DNA from 2 places in the Spongiibacter taiwanensis genome. Region 2 is predicted to be linked to the other one. Evidence: predicted binding sites of a transcription regulator. Region 2 holds the regulator's gene; the other holds the start of a gene.
What was found. The regulator sigma-54, encoded in region 2, starts transcription at its own class of promoters, with help from an activator protein. The targets are predictions, from matches to a motif close to TGGCACANNNNTTGCNNT.

Region 1: a site for sigma-54 is predicted at 4,306-4,323, ahead of glnL (nitrogen regulation protein NR(II)). Genes of this name have one in related genera too.

The regions. Positions count from the first base shown of each region.
Region 1 is NZ_CP098455.1:1,744,725-1,751,894, forward strand. Features, by position in the region: gene NCG89_RS08045 (acyl-CoA thioesterase) at 1-319, opposite strand, end outside; gene thiI (tRNA uracil 4-sulfurtransferase ThiI) at 316-1,770, opposite strand; gene glnA (glutamate--ammonia ligase) at 2,113-3,519, shown strand; gene NCG89_RS08060 (DUF4124 domain-containing protein) at 3,638-4,135, shown strand; gene glnL (nitrogen regulation protein NR(II)) at 4,355-5,431, shown strand; gene ntrC (nitrogen regulation protein NR(I)) at 5,428-6,846, shown strand; gene NCG89_RS08075 (tRNA (cytidine(34)-2'-O)-methyltransferase) at 7,127-7,170, opposite strand, start outside.
Region 2 is NZ_CP098455.1:1,267,530-1,276,383, forward strand. Features, by position in the region: gene lptA (lipopolysaccharide transport periplasmic protein LptA) at 1-468, shown strand, start outside; gene lptB (LPS export ABC transporter ATP-binding protein) at 468-1,193, shown strand; gene NCG89_RS05910 (RNA polymerase factor sigma-54) at 1,365-2,861, shown strand; gene hpf (ribosome hibernation-promoting factor, HPF/YfiA family) at 2,939-3,226, shown strand; gene NCG89_RS05920 (PTS sugar transporter subunit IIA) at 3,257-3,706, shown strand; gene rapZ (RNase adapter RapZ) at 3,724-4,581, shown strand; gene NCG89_RS05930 (HPr family phosphocarrier protein) at 4,592-4,861, shown strand; gene mgtE (magnesium transporter) at 4,991-6,349, shown strand; gene yjgA (ribosome biogenesis factor YjgA) at 6,362-6,868, shown strand; gene NCG89_RS05945 (carbon-nitrogen hydrolase family protein) at 6,872-7,690, opposite strand; gene NCG89_RS05950 (YhdP family protein) at 7,687-8,854, opposite strand, start outside.

The DNA of each region.
Region 1 (7,170 bases), 480 kb from region 2:
CCTGGCCGTTCTCTGGCTCCAGCAGTTGCTGGCGCAGTTTCACACTGGCGCTGCCCACGCTGAGCACATGCCCGGTCGCCAATAATGCATTAGGGTGGTGCCACTCCCGGCGGTAATTCAGGCTGGTGTGGGCGATGATCAAACCATAATCACCTTCATTAGAGATCGCCGCGATCGGGTCCGCCAGCAGCCAGGCGACTCGCGCCTCCTCGAGATAGCGGAAGTAGGCCACATGATTGATATGGCCGAAGGGGTCCTGGTCGGCCCAGCGAGGTTTAATTTCCACCGCAAACAGCGGTGCGATGTCAGACGTCGTCATGCGGGTCGATACACCTTGATGTTGTTGAAACCTTGTTCAGCCATATGGGCCGCATGGAGCCGGCTCATGACGCCTTTCTCGCAGTACAGCTGATAACAGCGCTTGGGGTCGAGATCCCCCGCCCGACTGTGAAGTTCAAAGAAAGGGATCTCAAGCACTTCTGTCTGCCCTACCCGCAGGGGGCGGCGCTCGATCTCGTCGGGGTGGCGCACGTCGATAATGGCAGCGTCCGGCAGGGGTACCGGCAGTACCTCCACATCGACCTTGGCAAATTCCTCGTCGGCCAAATCATCAATGGTGATCATCCGGGCCGCTGCTACGGCGGCATCGAGCACCGCAAAGTCAAAATTGGCCTCCTGCGCGACAATGCGCTCCGGCTTTGCCTTGGTCGTCGGGCGCACGGAAATCACGCCGCAATATTCCGGCATGCTCGCCGCAAATTGCTCGGTGCCGATCTGGGCGGCGATGCGAATAATGTCTTGTTTGTCGCTGGTAATCAGCGGTCGGAGCACCAGGGTATCGGTCACGCTATCGATGACTGAAAGGTTCGCCAGGGTCTGGCTGGACACCTGGGCAACGCTCTCGCCCGTCACCAGCGCCGACACTTCCAGCTGGGCAGCGAGCTGCGATGCAGCCCGCAACATCATGCGCTTGAGCACCACCCCCATTTGGGAGTTGTCGACATTCTTCAAGATTTCCGCCACAACGGGCTCAAAGGGCACTGATACAAACTTCACCCGATGGGATGCCGAGAACTTCTGCCACAGATACAGCGCCACCTCTTGCACACCCATTTCATGCTCGCGGCCGCCCAGATTGAAAAAGCAGAAGTGTGTGCGCAGGCCGCGCTTCATGGTCATAAAGCTGGAAACGGTCGAGTCGAAGCCGCCGGAGATCAGCGACATTACCGCATCGACACTGCCCATCGGAAAACCGCCCAGCCCCTCGTGGCGGCGACGCACGATATACAGTCGCTCTTTTCGGATTTCGAGGCGCACGGTCATTTGGGGGTTACGCAGATCAACGCCGCCGGTCTGGCAATGCTGGTTGAGACCGCCGCCAACATAACGCTCGACATCGGTGGAGCTGAAATCGTGATTGCCGCTGCGCTTGCACCTGACAACAAAGGTTTTGCCGGCCAGGGAATCCCCCACCGCGAGACGGGTGCGCTGGAAAATGTCCTCGAAATCGCCGAGGGGGTATTCCGCCACTTCCAGAAAATGGGCGATGCCGGGGGTATTGGCCAGAACGTCACTCATCTCGGCGACCAAGGCGGGATCATCCCTGTCGCTGTCGACGGTCAGGCGATCCCACTCCCGGGTGACCACCACATTGGGATCCAGCGGCTTGAGCAATTTCTTGACGTTATCCCGCAATTGCTGAGTAAAGCGCTTGCGAACTGGCTTGCTCTTGATGATGATTTCGGGGAATAACTTGATGACGAACTTCATGGAACAGACCGGCGGGGGTGGAAAAATGAGGCGGCATTATAGCGAACTTGCCGCTGTGGGTCAGAGCTCAAATCGGCAGCCTGAACGCACCAAAATCAAGCACAAAACCCATAAAACGCACCAAAATAAAGCTTTACCCCTATTTTTCTGCACATTTTTTAAGCACCACCCTCGGAAAGCGAGATAAACAGCGTGAAAATGCGCGCAATTTAATGGCACGCATTTTGCTTCAAAGGGCACACACAAAGGGCGCGCTATGCGGGCCCAGTGCAATGAGAATATAATCGCGAATTTCGGGCCCAACCGATTCTAAAAATACTCTCTATTTGGAGGAGATAACGAATGTCAGAGAACACTCTGAAAATGATCGCCGATCACGATGTGAAGTGGGCTGATCTGCGCTTCACCGACACTAAGGGTAAAGAGCAGCACGTAACTCTGCCCATCGGCGAAATTGACGCCAGCTTCTTTGAAGATGGCAAAATGTTTGACGGCTCATCCATCGCTGGATGGAAGGGCATCAACGAATCTGACATGATCCTGATGCCGGATGACAGCGCCTCTGTAATGGACCCCTTCACCGAAGAGTCCACTATCATCATCCGCTGCGGCATTGTTGAGCCCTCCACTATGCAGGGTTATAACCGCGACCCACGCTCCATTGCCCAGCGCGCCGAAGACTACATGCGCTCTACTGGTATCGCTGACACCGCACTGTTTGGTCCCGAGCCCGAATTCTTCGTGTTTGACGACGTAAAATGGAAAGTCAGCATGGAAGGCGCCAGCTACGCCATCAAATCTGACGAGGCTGCCTGGCAGTCTGGCGACAACTTCGACGAAGGCAACATGGGTCACCGCCCCGGTGTGAAAGGCGGTTACTTCCCCGTTCCCCCCGTCGACAGCCTGCACGACCTGCGCGCTGCCATGTGTAACGCCATGACCGACATGAATCTGGAAGTTGAAGTACACCACCACGAAGTGGGTACTGCAGGTCAGTGTGAAATCGGTGTTGGCCCCAACACTGCTGTGAAGAAAGCTGACGAAGTACAAGTACTGAAGTACTGCGTACACAACGTTGCTCACGCCTACGGCAAAACGGCGACCTTCATGCCCAAGCCTGTGGTTGGCGACAACGGCAGCGGCATGCACGTTCACCAGTCTTTGAGCAAAGACGGCCAGAATCTGTTCACCGGTGACGTTTACGGCGGCCTGTCTGAAACTGCCCTGTACTACATTGGCGGTATCATCAAGCACGCTCGCGCCATCAACGCCTTCACCAATGCGTCAACCAACTCTTACAAGCGTCTGGTTCCCGGTTTTGAAGCGCCCGTTATGCTGGCTTACTCTGCCCGTAACCGCTCCGCTTCTATCCGGATTCCTTTCATTAGCAACCCGAAAGCACGCCGCGTTGAAGTTCGCTTCCCCGACCCTTCTGCCAACCCTTACCTGGCCTTTGCGGCCATGTTGATGGCTGGCCTGGACGGCATTCAGAACAAGATCCACCCCGGCGATGCCGCTGACAAGGATCTGTACGATCTGCCCCCAGAAGAAGCTGCCAACATCCCCACTGTTGCTTCTAGCCTGGAAATGGCTTTGCAAGCACTGGATGCTGACCGTGACTTCCTCAAGGCCGGTGGCGTGTTTGACGACGACATGATCGACGCTTATATCGCCCTCAAGCAGGAAGATATCCAAAATCTGAACATGACCACTCACCCGGTCGAGTTCGCTATGTACTACAGCGTGTAATCCACACGCTCCAGGTCTTTTTGCCCGCCTCTGGCGGGCTTTTTTTTGCCTGATTTTTATTGCGAGTCAGGACGGCAGGGAGAATACTGGCAAGGTCGACACCGAAGAGCACCCCGCAATGAAATACCTGGCTTGCATGGCGCTGAGCCTCTCGCTGACGACAGTGGTTAGCGCAGAAATTTATCGATCCACCGACTCCCGGGGGACCCCGGTGTTTAGTGACACGCCGCAAAAAGGCAGTGAGCGGGTCGACCTTCTTCCCGCCAACACCACCCCGGCAGTCACTCCCGAGGCCAAGCCCGCGGCACCCGAGAAAGCGGCGGTGTCAGAGGATATTCCCAATATTCGCATCACCCAGCCTGCTGATGGCGCTGTGCTCGCCAATGGCTTATTGGGCGCGAGCGTCAACCTCTCTCTGGATCGCCCCTTGCCGCCCGGCTACCAGATCGAGTTCCGTCTCGACGGCAACGTGCTGCAAAAGGGTCGGCAAACCCAGGTCAACATCCCCCACCTGAATCGCGGACAGCGGCTGATCTCGGCCCGCCTACTGGACCCCAAGAATCGCGTGGAGCGCCAGGATGAGAGCCGCATCACCGTGTACTGGCCCAACAACTAGGCAACGGCACGCGCAAAATAGTTGCATGAGCACTATTTTGGGGCACACTAAGCGCTCGTCCGACCTGGGCTATTGACTGGATTAGCAGGAAGTCCTGCCGGGAGGCCGCACCATTATGGTACTTGGCGGCTTTTTCGCGCGGTTAAGCCCCTTGTCGGCGCAATATTCTTTGGCCTGGAAATTGCTAACCTTGCGTATAATTAGAGCCCCGGCGACGCTATGCCCCCGAATAACATTCACCACCACATTCTCGACAATCTCAAAACAGCGATTCTGCTGGTCGAGCCGAACCTGACGGTGAGCTACATCAACCCGGCGGCGGAATCCCTGCTGGCGGTCTCCGACCAACGCATTCATGGCGAGGCCATTACCCGCCTGTTCCACGAACAGGAAGACACCCTAGTGAAGTTGCTCGATGCGATTAACAACTGTGAGGCCTACACCAAGCGCGAAACCGTGTTGACCTTGCGCTCGGGTGCTGAGATTACCGTGGATTATGCTGTTACACCGGTGCTGGAAGGCCAGCGCACGTCGCTGATTATCGAGTTGCAGCCGCTGGACCGCCTCCTGCGGATTAGCCGGGAAGAGGGGCTGCTGTCTTCCCAGCAGAACAGCCAGGCACTGATTCGCGGCATTGCCCACGAAGTCAAAAACCCCCTTGGCGGTTTGCGCGGCGCAGCCCAGCTCTTGGCCAGAGAGTTGAGCGACGCCCGCCTCCACGATTACACCAACATCATCATTGAAGAGGCCGACCGGCTGCGCAATCTGGTCGACACCATGCTTGGGCCTCACAAGGCGCCGGAAAAGCAGAACACGAATATTCACGAGGTGCTGGAGCGGGTCCGCCAGTTGGTGGAAGCCGAGAGCGATGGCTATCTGCAGGTCATCCGCGATTACGACCCCAGCATCCCCGACGTACTGGGTGACCGGGAGCAGTTGATTCAGGCCTTCCTCAACGTCATGCGCAATGCCCAGCAGGCCCTGAAACAGGACCCACCCGAGGATGGCGAGCCCACGGTAATACTGCGCACCCGCAGCATGCGCCAATTTACGATTGGCTCCCATCGCTATCGACTGGTATGTCGGGTGGACATTGTCGATAACGGGCCAGGCATTCCGGAGGATCTACGCGCGTCGATTTTCCTGCCTATGGTCAGCGGCCGGGCCCAGGGCTCTGGCCTCGGGCTATCCATTGCCCAATCCATACTCAATCATCACAACGGACTTATAGAGTGTAAAAGCGAGCCCGGGCACACCGAGTTCTCGCTATTTATACCGCTGGAGCAAGCATCATGAGCGATACCCCTGCAGTTTGGATTGCCGACGACGACCGATCGATTCGCTGGGTTCTGGAGAAGGCCCTCAATCAGGCGGGTATCGTCACCCGCAGCTTCGAAAGCGGCGACGACCTGTTGGCCGAACTCGAGGGTGATGTGCCCGATGCCATTATCAGTGACATTCGCATGCCCGGCATGGACGGTCTGCAATTGCTCTCGCGGATCAATGAGATTCATCCCGGTGTGCCGGTGATTATCACTACCGCCCACTCCGATCTGGACAGCGCCGTGGCCTCTTACCAGGGCGGCGCCTTTGAATACCTACCCAAACCCTTCGATGTGGACGATGCGGTCGCCACCACCCAGCGGGCCGTGCAACACGCTGCCAAAAATCGCAATCAGCTGCCCGAAGAGCCACCGCTGGAAAGCACCGAAATCATCGGCGAAGCTCCTGCCATGCAGGAGGTCTTCCGGGCCATCGGCCGGTTATCCCAATCCAATATCACCGTGCTGATCAACGGTGAATCGGGTACTGGTAAAGAGCTGGTTGCCCAGGCGCTGCACCGCCACAGCCCGCGGGCCAGCAAGCCATTCATCGCCTTGAACATGGCCGCGATTCCCAAGGACCTGATGGAGTCGGAGTTGTTCGGCCACGAAAAAGGCGCCTTTACCGGCGCCAGTGCCCAGCGTCGGGGCCGCTTCGAGCAGGCCAATGGCGGCACCCTGTTTCTTGATGAAATCGGCGACATGCCCGCCGACACCCAAACCCGACTGCTGCGCGTGCTCGCCGATGGCGAGTTCTACCGTGTTGGTGGTCACACCCCAGTCAAAGTGGATGTGCGGATTATCGCCGCCACCCACCAAAACCTGGAGAAGCTGGTTAAGAACAACACCTTCCGGGAAGACTTGTTCCACCGGCTCAACGTTATTCGCATTCACCTGCCTCGGCTTTCGGAGCGGCGTGAAGACATTCCCAAACTGATGCAGCACTTTTTTGTGCGGGCCGGCAACGAGCTCAGCGTAGAGCCCAAACGCCTGCGCCCGGAAACGGAAGAGTATCTGTGTCAGCTGGAGTGGCCCGGTAATGTTCGCCAATTGGAGAATACCTGCCGCTGGCTGACCGTTATGGCCTCCGGTCGCGAGATTCACATTGACGATCTGCCGCCCGAGCTGCTGGAGCGTCCCCAGGGTGAGGCTGCTCCTGCCTCCAACTGGCAGGACAATCTGCGCCGTTGGGCCGATCAGGAACTGATGGTAGGCCGGGACAAACTGCTTGACCGGGCTGTGCCGCAGTTCGAGAAGATCATGATCGAAGCCGCACTTAAACATACCCACGGCCGCCGTCGGGATGCCGCGAACTTGCTGGGCTGGGGGCGCAATACCCTGACCCGGAAGATCAAAGAGCTTGGCATGGGGGGGGATGACGAGGATTGATTCTCGTCGAGCCTTCCTAATGCGCCAAGGTCTGCGTGTCCCGACCTAGGACTGATTCTGGTTACTGCCCCTGTGAGAGCGGGCGCCGACGGCGAATGGGTTTACGTTTTGCTGTTGGCTTTTTGCCTTGGGAGGCCTTTTTCGCCCAGCTGGGCGAAAAAAACAGCTCCCGCCAGGGAATAGAAGCCCGACAAAGCAATAGCCGAACAAGGTCGCTTTGGCCCCGGCCCCAGCAGCACGAGCAAGCCGTCAGGATTCGGCCCAAATCAGTCCCAGAGCGCTAAGCTCCCAAAAACCCTACCTGTCGCCAAGCCTCGTAACTCA
Region 2 (8,854 bases):
AGCTCAGATCGCGCCACCTATGAAAACAATCAGGGCATCTACAGTGGCAACGTGAAGATGTCCCAGGGCACCCTGAAAATTCAGGCCGACAAACTCACCATTGTCGAGAGTGATCGCAAAGTCGAAAAAGTGATCGCTCAGGGCAACCCGGCCAAATTCGAACAACAACCCAGAGCCGGTGAAGGCGTAGTGGTTGCCAGCGCCGGCACCATTGAATACCGCCTGGCCGACGAGGAAATTCTGCTTCAGCAAAATGCCAGCATCACCCATCAGGGCTCAAAAATCAGCGGTGATCGAGTGGTGTATAGCGGCAAAAAACAAACCGTTGTCGCCGACGGAGGCAGTGCCGCAGAAAACGGCCGGGTGAGAATGACCCTGCAACCCCAGAGCAATGGCGAGGTCAACTCCCAGGGTGGCAAACAAAACACCCCGGTCAATGACGACAACGACGGAGAGACTTCGCCCTAATGCCGGTTCTGAACGCGCACAACCTCGCCAAGGCCTATAAAGGGCGGCAGATTATTCGGGACGTCTCGCTGAGCATCCGCAGCGGCGAAATTGTCGGCTTGCTGGGTCCCAATGGCGCGGGCAAAACCACCTGCTTTTACATGATTGTCGGGATTGTGAACGCCGACCGTGGTCGTATAACGTTGGACGATCGCGACCTTACTCCCATGTCCGTCCATGGCCGGGCCCAATGTGGCGTAGGCTACCTGCCTCAGGAAGCGTCGATTTTTCGCAAATTGAGCGTCGCCGACAACATCATGGCAATTCTCGAAACACGCAAAGACCTGAATCGCAGCCAGCGCAAGGAAAAACTCGAAGCGCTGCTGCAGGAATTTCACATCACCCATATCCGCAAATCCAAGGGCATGACCCTGTCTGGCGGTGAACGTCGCCGGGTCGAGATCGCCCGGGCCCTGGCCACCGAGCCCAGCTTCATCCTGCTCGACGAACCCTTTGCCGGAGTTGACCCCATTTCCGTCAACGATATCCAGCAAATCATCCGTCACCTGCAGGCCCGGGGTATCGGCGTGCTGATCACCGATCACAACGTCCGGGAAACCCTGCACATCTGCGAAAAAGCCTACATTGTCGGTGAAGGCAGAATCGTCGCCGAAGGCGATGCGAACACCGTGCTAAATAGCGAGATCGTCCGGGAAATTTACCTAGGCGACAAATTTACACTTTAATTTCTGCCAGATTTTTGATTCGGCACAGCTATTGCAGGGATCGAGAGAGGCGTCTACACTCAAGTTGGACATTCGAGGGCACTGCCCGTCGTAGAATGCTTGGGCATCCCGCCCTCTGGTAGAGCACAATGTGCTCGCGTTACCTTCTTAATGTTGTAGAAGCCACTGCTTATGAAACAATCGCTCCAGCTCAAGGTTGGCCAGCAGCTGACCATGACCCCGCAGCTGCAACAGGCGATTCGTTTACTTCAACTTTCCACCCTCGATCTTCAGCAAGAAATTCAGTCGGCTCTGGATTCCAATCCACTACTGGAAATCGGCGAGGATGACACCCCAGAAGGCGAACCCGCCCAGCAGAACACCCCCGCCGCGGCGCCAGAATCCACCACCGCTGAACGCAGCCAGACAGAAGAGACTAAAGAAACCTCCGCCAGCAGCGACGACAGCTGGGCCGAGCGCAGCGAAATCCCGGAAGATCTGCCCGTCGACAGCCAGTGGGATGATGTTTACCAAAGCAGCGGCAGCGCCTCCCTCGGGCCAGCCGACGACAGCGAGTTCAGCAATGACTTTCGCCAGGGTAGCTCCGACTCCCTGCAGGACCACTTGCGCTGGCAGCTGAACCTCAGCCGTCTCTCTGATATCGATCAGTTGATCGCCGATGCTATTGTTGATGCCATCGACGAGAAGGGCCGGCTCACCGTGTCGGTGGAGGATCTGGTCGAGAGCTTCGACAATGAAGATATTGAAGCCGAAGAAGTACAGGCGGTATTACGCCTTATCCAGAATTTTGATCCCCCTGGGGTCGGCGGCCGCGACCTCCAGGAATGCCTGCTGATCCAGCTGCGCCAGTTGCCCCCGGAAACGCCCTGGCGGGAGGAAGCGCTGCTAGTGGTCGGCCAGTACATGGCCCAATTGGGCAACCGGGATTACAACCAGATCATGCGCCGCTGTCGCATCAAGGAAGATCAGCTCAAGGAAATCCTCAAGCTGATCCAGTCGCTGAACCCCACTCCTGGCGACGCCATCGGTGGCAGCGAAACGGAATATGTGGTCCCGGATGTGTTCGTCAGCAAAAAGGAAGGCCGCTGGCTGGTGGAGCTGAACCCGGACATCGCCCCCAAAATCCAGATCAACTCCCATTACGCGGCGCTGGCACGGCAAAGTAGCAACAGCAACGACAACGACTACATTCGCGACAATCTGCAGGAGGCTCGCTGGTTCATCAAAAGCCTGCAAAGTCGCAACGAAACACTGATGAAAGTGGCCAGCAAGATTGTTGAATACCAGCGGGGATTTCTAGAATATGGTGAGGAGGCAATGAAGCCTCTCGTTCTGCACGATATCGCCGAGGCCGTAGGCATGCACGAATCCACCATTTCCCGGGTCACCACCCAAAAATACATGCACACCCCCCGCGGCATTTTCGAACTGAAGTTCTTTTTCTCCAGCCATGTGTCCACCGACACCGGCGGGGAATGCTCATCCACCGCCATTCGGGCGCTCATCAAGAAATTGGTTGCGGCCGAAAATCCCAGAAAGCCCCTCAGCGACAGCAAAATTACCGAACTGCTGGCTGACCAGGGCATTCAAGTGGCCCGGCGAACCATTGCGAAATATCGGGAATCACTGGTCATTCCGCCCTCAAACGAGCGGAAGCGGCTGGTATAGTGGCCGCGACTCAGGTCGCGACCGTCACTTGCGCGCCGGGAGGCGCTGATTGCTTACAGCGATGAAGGAGCAAAAATATGCAGATAACTGTTAGTGGTCATCACGTAGAAGTTACCCCCGCTCTCCGCGACTACGTTAACAACAAGCTTTCCAAGCTGCAGCGACATTTCGACAACATTACCAATACCGACGTCACCCTGACGGTCGAAAAGTTAATCCAGAAGGCAGAAGCCACTGTCCATGTTGCCGGCGCAGATCTGTTCGCCACCTGCGAGTCACAGGATATGTACGCCGCCATCGACAGTCTCACCGACAAGCTCGATCGGCAACTCATCAAACACAAGGAAAAGCACCTGGCTCGCTAGCGCCAGCTTTGCTACCAGATTGCGATAACCATGAACCTAGACTCCATCCTCAGCCAAGGACGTACCCATTGTGGTACGTCCGTTAACAGCAAAAAACGCCTCCTTGAACAAGTTGCCAAGTTCATCAGCGAGGACGATCACAACTACGATCCCGACGAGCTGTTCAATGACCTGCTTGCCCGGGAGCGCCTTGGCAGCACCGGCATCGGCCACGGGGTGGCCATTCCCCATTGCCGCAGCAGCCGCTGTGAAAGTATTACCGGCCTGTTGGTACGCCTTGAAAAGGCCATCGAATTTGAATCCATTGACGATCAACCGGTCGACCTGGTGTTTGCCCTGATCGTACCGGCAGAGGCCCACGACGAGCACGTTAAAGTGCTGGGTGCCCTCGCCTCCGCCTTCAACGAAGAGAGTTTTCGTCGCAGCCTGCGCCAGGCAGAAGACGCTGCCGCCCTTTTTAAGGCAGCTATCGCTCACTGACCCAAGGGCGCCAGCCTATGCAACTGACCATCATTAGCGGCCGCTCCGGATCGGGCAAAAGTACCGCACTGCACCAGCTGGAAGACGAAGGCTTTTACGCCATCGACAATCTTCCCATTGCGCTGTTGCCCGAGCTGGTCAGAGAACTGTCCCAAAAGCCCATCAAGGCCCACCAGAAAGTGGCGGTGTGTATCGACGCCCGCAACTCCGAAACCGAGCTACAGCGCTTCAGATCACTGTGCGACCAGGTTCGCCAGTACGCCGATCTGCGCATCGTGTTTCTCGATGCCGCCGAAGACAAACTGATTAAACGGTTCAGCGAAACGCGCCGCCGTCACCCGCTGACCAGCTCGGCGCTGCCGCTGGCCGACGCGATCAAGCTTGAGGCCTTGCTGCTGGAGCCCATCGTGATGGAAGCCTCCCTGACCATCGACAGCAGCGACATGACGGTCCACGACCTGCGCGGCGCGATCCGCGACCGTATTCTGGGTGCCGAGGCAGCAACCCTGGCGATTCAACTAAAATCCTTTGGTTTCAAGCGCGGCCTGCCCATTGATGCCGACCAGGTATACGACTTGCGCATGCTGCCCAATCCCCACTGGGACGAAGCACTGCGCGGTCTTACGGGCCGCGACCAGCCCGTGGCTGACTTCCTCGATGCGCAAGACGACGTGCAGCAGATGTACGCCGACATCCTCGCCTACCTGGGCCATTGGCTGCCCAAAATCGAGGCCAGCAACCGGAGTTACTTCACCGTTGCCATTGGTTGCACGGGCGGACAGCATCGGTCAGTATACATGGCGGAAAAACTGGCCAGTGCTCTTCTCCCCAAGCACCCCGGCCTTCAAGTTCGCCATCGCGAACTGCAACAATAGATGAACTGGCATGGTTGAAACCAAGATAACAATCATAAATAAGCTTGGTCTGCACGCCCGCGCGGCGGCAAAGTTTGTCGGCACGGCGGGCGCTTTCAGCGCCCGGATTGAAGCCGAGGTAAACGGCCGCACCGTGGACGGCAAAAGCATCATGGCCGTCATGATGCTCGCCGCCACCAAAGGCACCGAAATGACCCTTCGCTGCGAAGGCGACGATGAGCAGAAAGCCCTGGCTGCGCTAGTGGAAATAATCAACAACCGCTTTGACGAAGGCGAATAAGCACTCAGCACTGCTACTTTAAGCCGGCAATCGGTCCGCGATTCGATTGTTGTCGACACCCCTTTCAAGGATAATTCTGCACTGCGGCGCACCGGCGACGCCCCTCCCCCAAGATTTTCAGAGAGCCCTATGGCGGCAAGCGCAGAACAGCACTACACCGAATCCCAACTCGAGGCCATTAATCAGGCCCTGAGCGGTGGCGGTTTCCTGCAGATTCGCCGCATGATCAACGGCTTGCCTCCCGCGGATGCCGCCCACCTCATTGAATCCACCCCGCAGAAAGTCCGGGCGGTGCTCTGGCAGCTAGTGGATATCGAAAACGAGGGGGACATTCTCCAGTACCTCAACGATGAGGTGCAGAGTCAGTTCCTGCGGCAAATGGACGCCGAAGAAGTGGCCGCCATGACCGAGGGGCTGGAGGCCGACGATATCGCCGACATCCTCCAGCAACTGCCAGACCGGGTCATCCGGGAAGTGCTGGACTCCATGGACCAGCAGGACCGGCTGCGGATCGAACACGTATTGTCCTACGACGAGGACAGCGCCGGCGGTCTGATGAACACCGACACCATCACGGTGCGGCCTAACATCACCCTGGACGTTGCCCTGCGTTATCTGCGCCGCCATGACAATTTGCCGGAGATGACTGACAGCCTGATTGTGGTGAACCGCAACGACCAGTACATCGGCCTGCTGTCCCTGCGCAAACTGCTAGTGTCTGATCCCAACGTCACCGTGCGGGAGGTAATGGACACCGAGGTAGAGCCCATTCCGGCCGACCTCCCCGCCGCCCAGGTGGCCACCCTGTTCCAGCGCCACGACTGGGTCTCCGCACCAGTTGTCGATGCCGAACACAACCTGCTCGGCCGTATCACCATCGACGATGTGGTCGATGTTATTCGGGAAGAGTCCGACCACTCCCTGATGAGTATGGCGGGCCTGGACGAAGATGAAGACACCTTTGCTGCGGTGCTGACCACCGCCCCCCGCCGGGCCGTATGGCTGGGTATCAACCTGATCACCGCCTTTATCGCCTCCGGGGTGATCAATATGTTCGAGGGCACCATCGAAAAAGTCGTGGCCCTTGCCGTGCTGATGCCCATCGTCGCCAGCATGGGCGGCGTGGCCGGCACCCAGACCCTCACCGTGGTGATTCGCGGCATGGCACTTGGCCATATCAGCCGCAACAACAGTCGCTGGCTGGTGAGCAGAGAATTACTTGTCGGCGCCATGAACGGACTGGTGTGGGCGCTGGTCATCGCGCTGGCGGCCACCCTGTGGTTCGACGACCCGATGATCGGCGTCATCATTGCCGCCGCCATTGTCATCAATCTGATTACCGCTGCCCTCGCCGGGGCGCTGTTGCCCCTGGCAATGAAATCGCTGAATATCGATCCCGCCCTGGCCGGTGGTGTGGTGTTAACCACGGTCACCGATGTGGTGGGCTTCCTTTCATTCCTTGGCTTGGCCAGCCTTTTTTACGCGTAAACCGGATGTAATGTGAACGACGACGCCAACGAAAAACCCAGTAAAACCGCCCTCAAAAAGGAAATGCTGGAGCTCCAGGACCTGGGCAAGCAACTCATCGAACTCAGTGACGCCGAGTTCGCCAAAATTCCAATCAGCGACGACGATCTGATTGAGGCCATCGCCACAGCCAAGCGCATCAAGAGCCGCGAGGGCCTGCGCCGCCAGATGCAGTATATTGGCAAGCTGATGCGCCTGACCGACCCTGAGCCCATTCGCGAAGCCTTAGCGGAGCGCCAGCGAGGCCATCAAGAGCTGGCCCGCCAGTTTCACGCCTTGGAGGAAATGCGGGACCGCCTGGTCGAAGTGGGTATCAGTGCGGTAGAGGAAGTGGTGGAGCAGTACCCCGAAGCGGATCGCCAGCAGCTGCGCCAACTTATTCTGCAAGCGGGAAAGGAAGCCGCAAACAATAAGCCGCCAGCAGCAAAGCGCAAGTTATTTAAATACCTGCGCAGCCTGCACGAGCACCAGAATGAATAAGCCCTAGCGAGGCAAATTGCGGCGGTGACTGGCGACCGGCATTTGCTGGCGAATGCGCTGTTGGGCCGCCGCATCAAACGCGGCGACCACCACCCCGGCGCCGAGCCCCGCCTCCGCAAGCACGGTGCCCCAGGCATCCACCACCATCGATCCACCAGAGCAGAGGCGCGTGGCGCTGTGCATGCCACCCTGATTGGCGCCGATCATCAGCGTCTGGTTCTCAATGGCCCGGGCGCGCATCAGCGGCGACCAATGGGCCCAGCCAGTGCGCCGGGTAAAGGCCGAAGGCACCGCAACGATCTCCGCCCCCTGATCCTGTAGCACCCGAAAATACTCGGGAAAGCGCAGGTCGTAACATACCGCCACACCCAGTCGACCAAACTCGGTGTCCACCACCAAAGCTGAATTTCCCGGTGCATACTGGTCCGACTCACGATAACACTGTTGAGAATCGGCCACGTCGGCATCAAACAAATGGGTCTTTTGGTATACCCCCAGCAGTTCCCCAGCGCGGGAATACACATGGCAGCAAGGTCTCACGCGGCCATCGGCGGCTGGCAGAGGCAGCGTTCCCCCCACCACCAGGACATTCAAATCAACGGCTAACTCAGCAAGAAATCGGCGCAGCCGACCACCCTCGGCTTCGGCCTGCGCAAGGGCCATCACATCCCCCCCGGCAAACAGCGCAAAGCTTTCTGGCAACACCAGCATCTGCGCCCCCTGGGCCACCGCCTGTTCGGCCAACTGCCGCGCCTCGGCAAGATTGGCAGCCACCTCCCCGGTAGACACCATTTGCAACGCCGCCACCACTACTACGCTCACCGGGTTACCCCCTGCTTGCGGCGGGAACTGGCATCGTCACCGCCAGTGGCAGACTCTACGTCAAAAATCTGCTGAAAGGTCAGCTCAGGATTGCTCAGCGTGCCGTCGATGTCGTAGACCGCGCTGGAGAAGCTGTCGACCTGTTCTTCAAATACCTTGCTTACCACATAGGCACCTGCCGCCGCGGGCAAGCCGCCGACCAATGCCGCGATCCAGGGCAAATTGCTACCAATGGGCAGGGTGGCAACCAAACGCAAATCCGGCACTTCCCGCTCCAGGTCGATATCACCGCTCATCTGAAATGCACTGGAGGGCCCCTTCACCTCCATCGGCTTACTAAAAATCAGCTGGCGATCATCCAGCACCAGCGCGCCGCGCATGCTGTCAAAGGCGATCCCACTGGAAAACACATCCCGAAAATCAAATTTCAATCGTCTGACAATATTCGCCATATTAAAGACACTGAGTAGCCGCAAGGCACCGCTGGCCGTGTCCGACACCCGGAAAAACCGACCGTCCTCGATATCAAAATTGAGCTCACCCTCGCTTGATAACAGCTGCCATTGATCGGGAGCCCCCGGCCAGCTGAGGCGGGCATCGATCGAACCCTGCTTGCTCTCGATTGCTCGGCTATACCCCCATTGCTCGAGCACGTCGCCCAAGTCGCCAAGGTCAAACTGGCCATCGAGATAGGAGCGATCACCGCGCTCGTCCCTTAGCCAGTCCAAGCGGGATGGCTGATCTCCGGCGTCGAGCTTGATACCTCGAATCCGGCCACGAAGACGATCAAAGTGGGCGCCGCGACCATCGCTGCGCAGGTCAAAGCCAACGCTGCCCCAGGGCTTTCCAGCAACGGAAAGGTCCGCTATATCCAGGTTGATCGCGGGAAAGTCACGCGGGTCGAGATCGGCCAGGCCACCACCACTCTCACCGCCCTGTTCATCGGCGAGAGAGGCCAGCGCAAGGCGATCCAAGTTCAGCACAATGGGGCTACCCGCCGCCGCTGGCAGGTGGATTTTCCCAGCCAAGTCGGGGCCCGCAAGCCGAACGTTTTTGCCCGCTGAGCCAATGTCGGCGTCGATGGTCACGTCCTGAAAGACCTGCCCCATCGCTTCCAGTGACGCCACCGCCAAACCGCTCACGCTCACCGTGAGCGCCGATGGC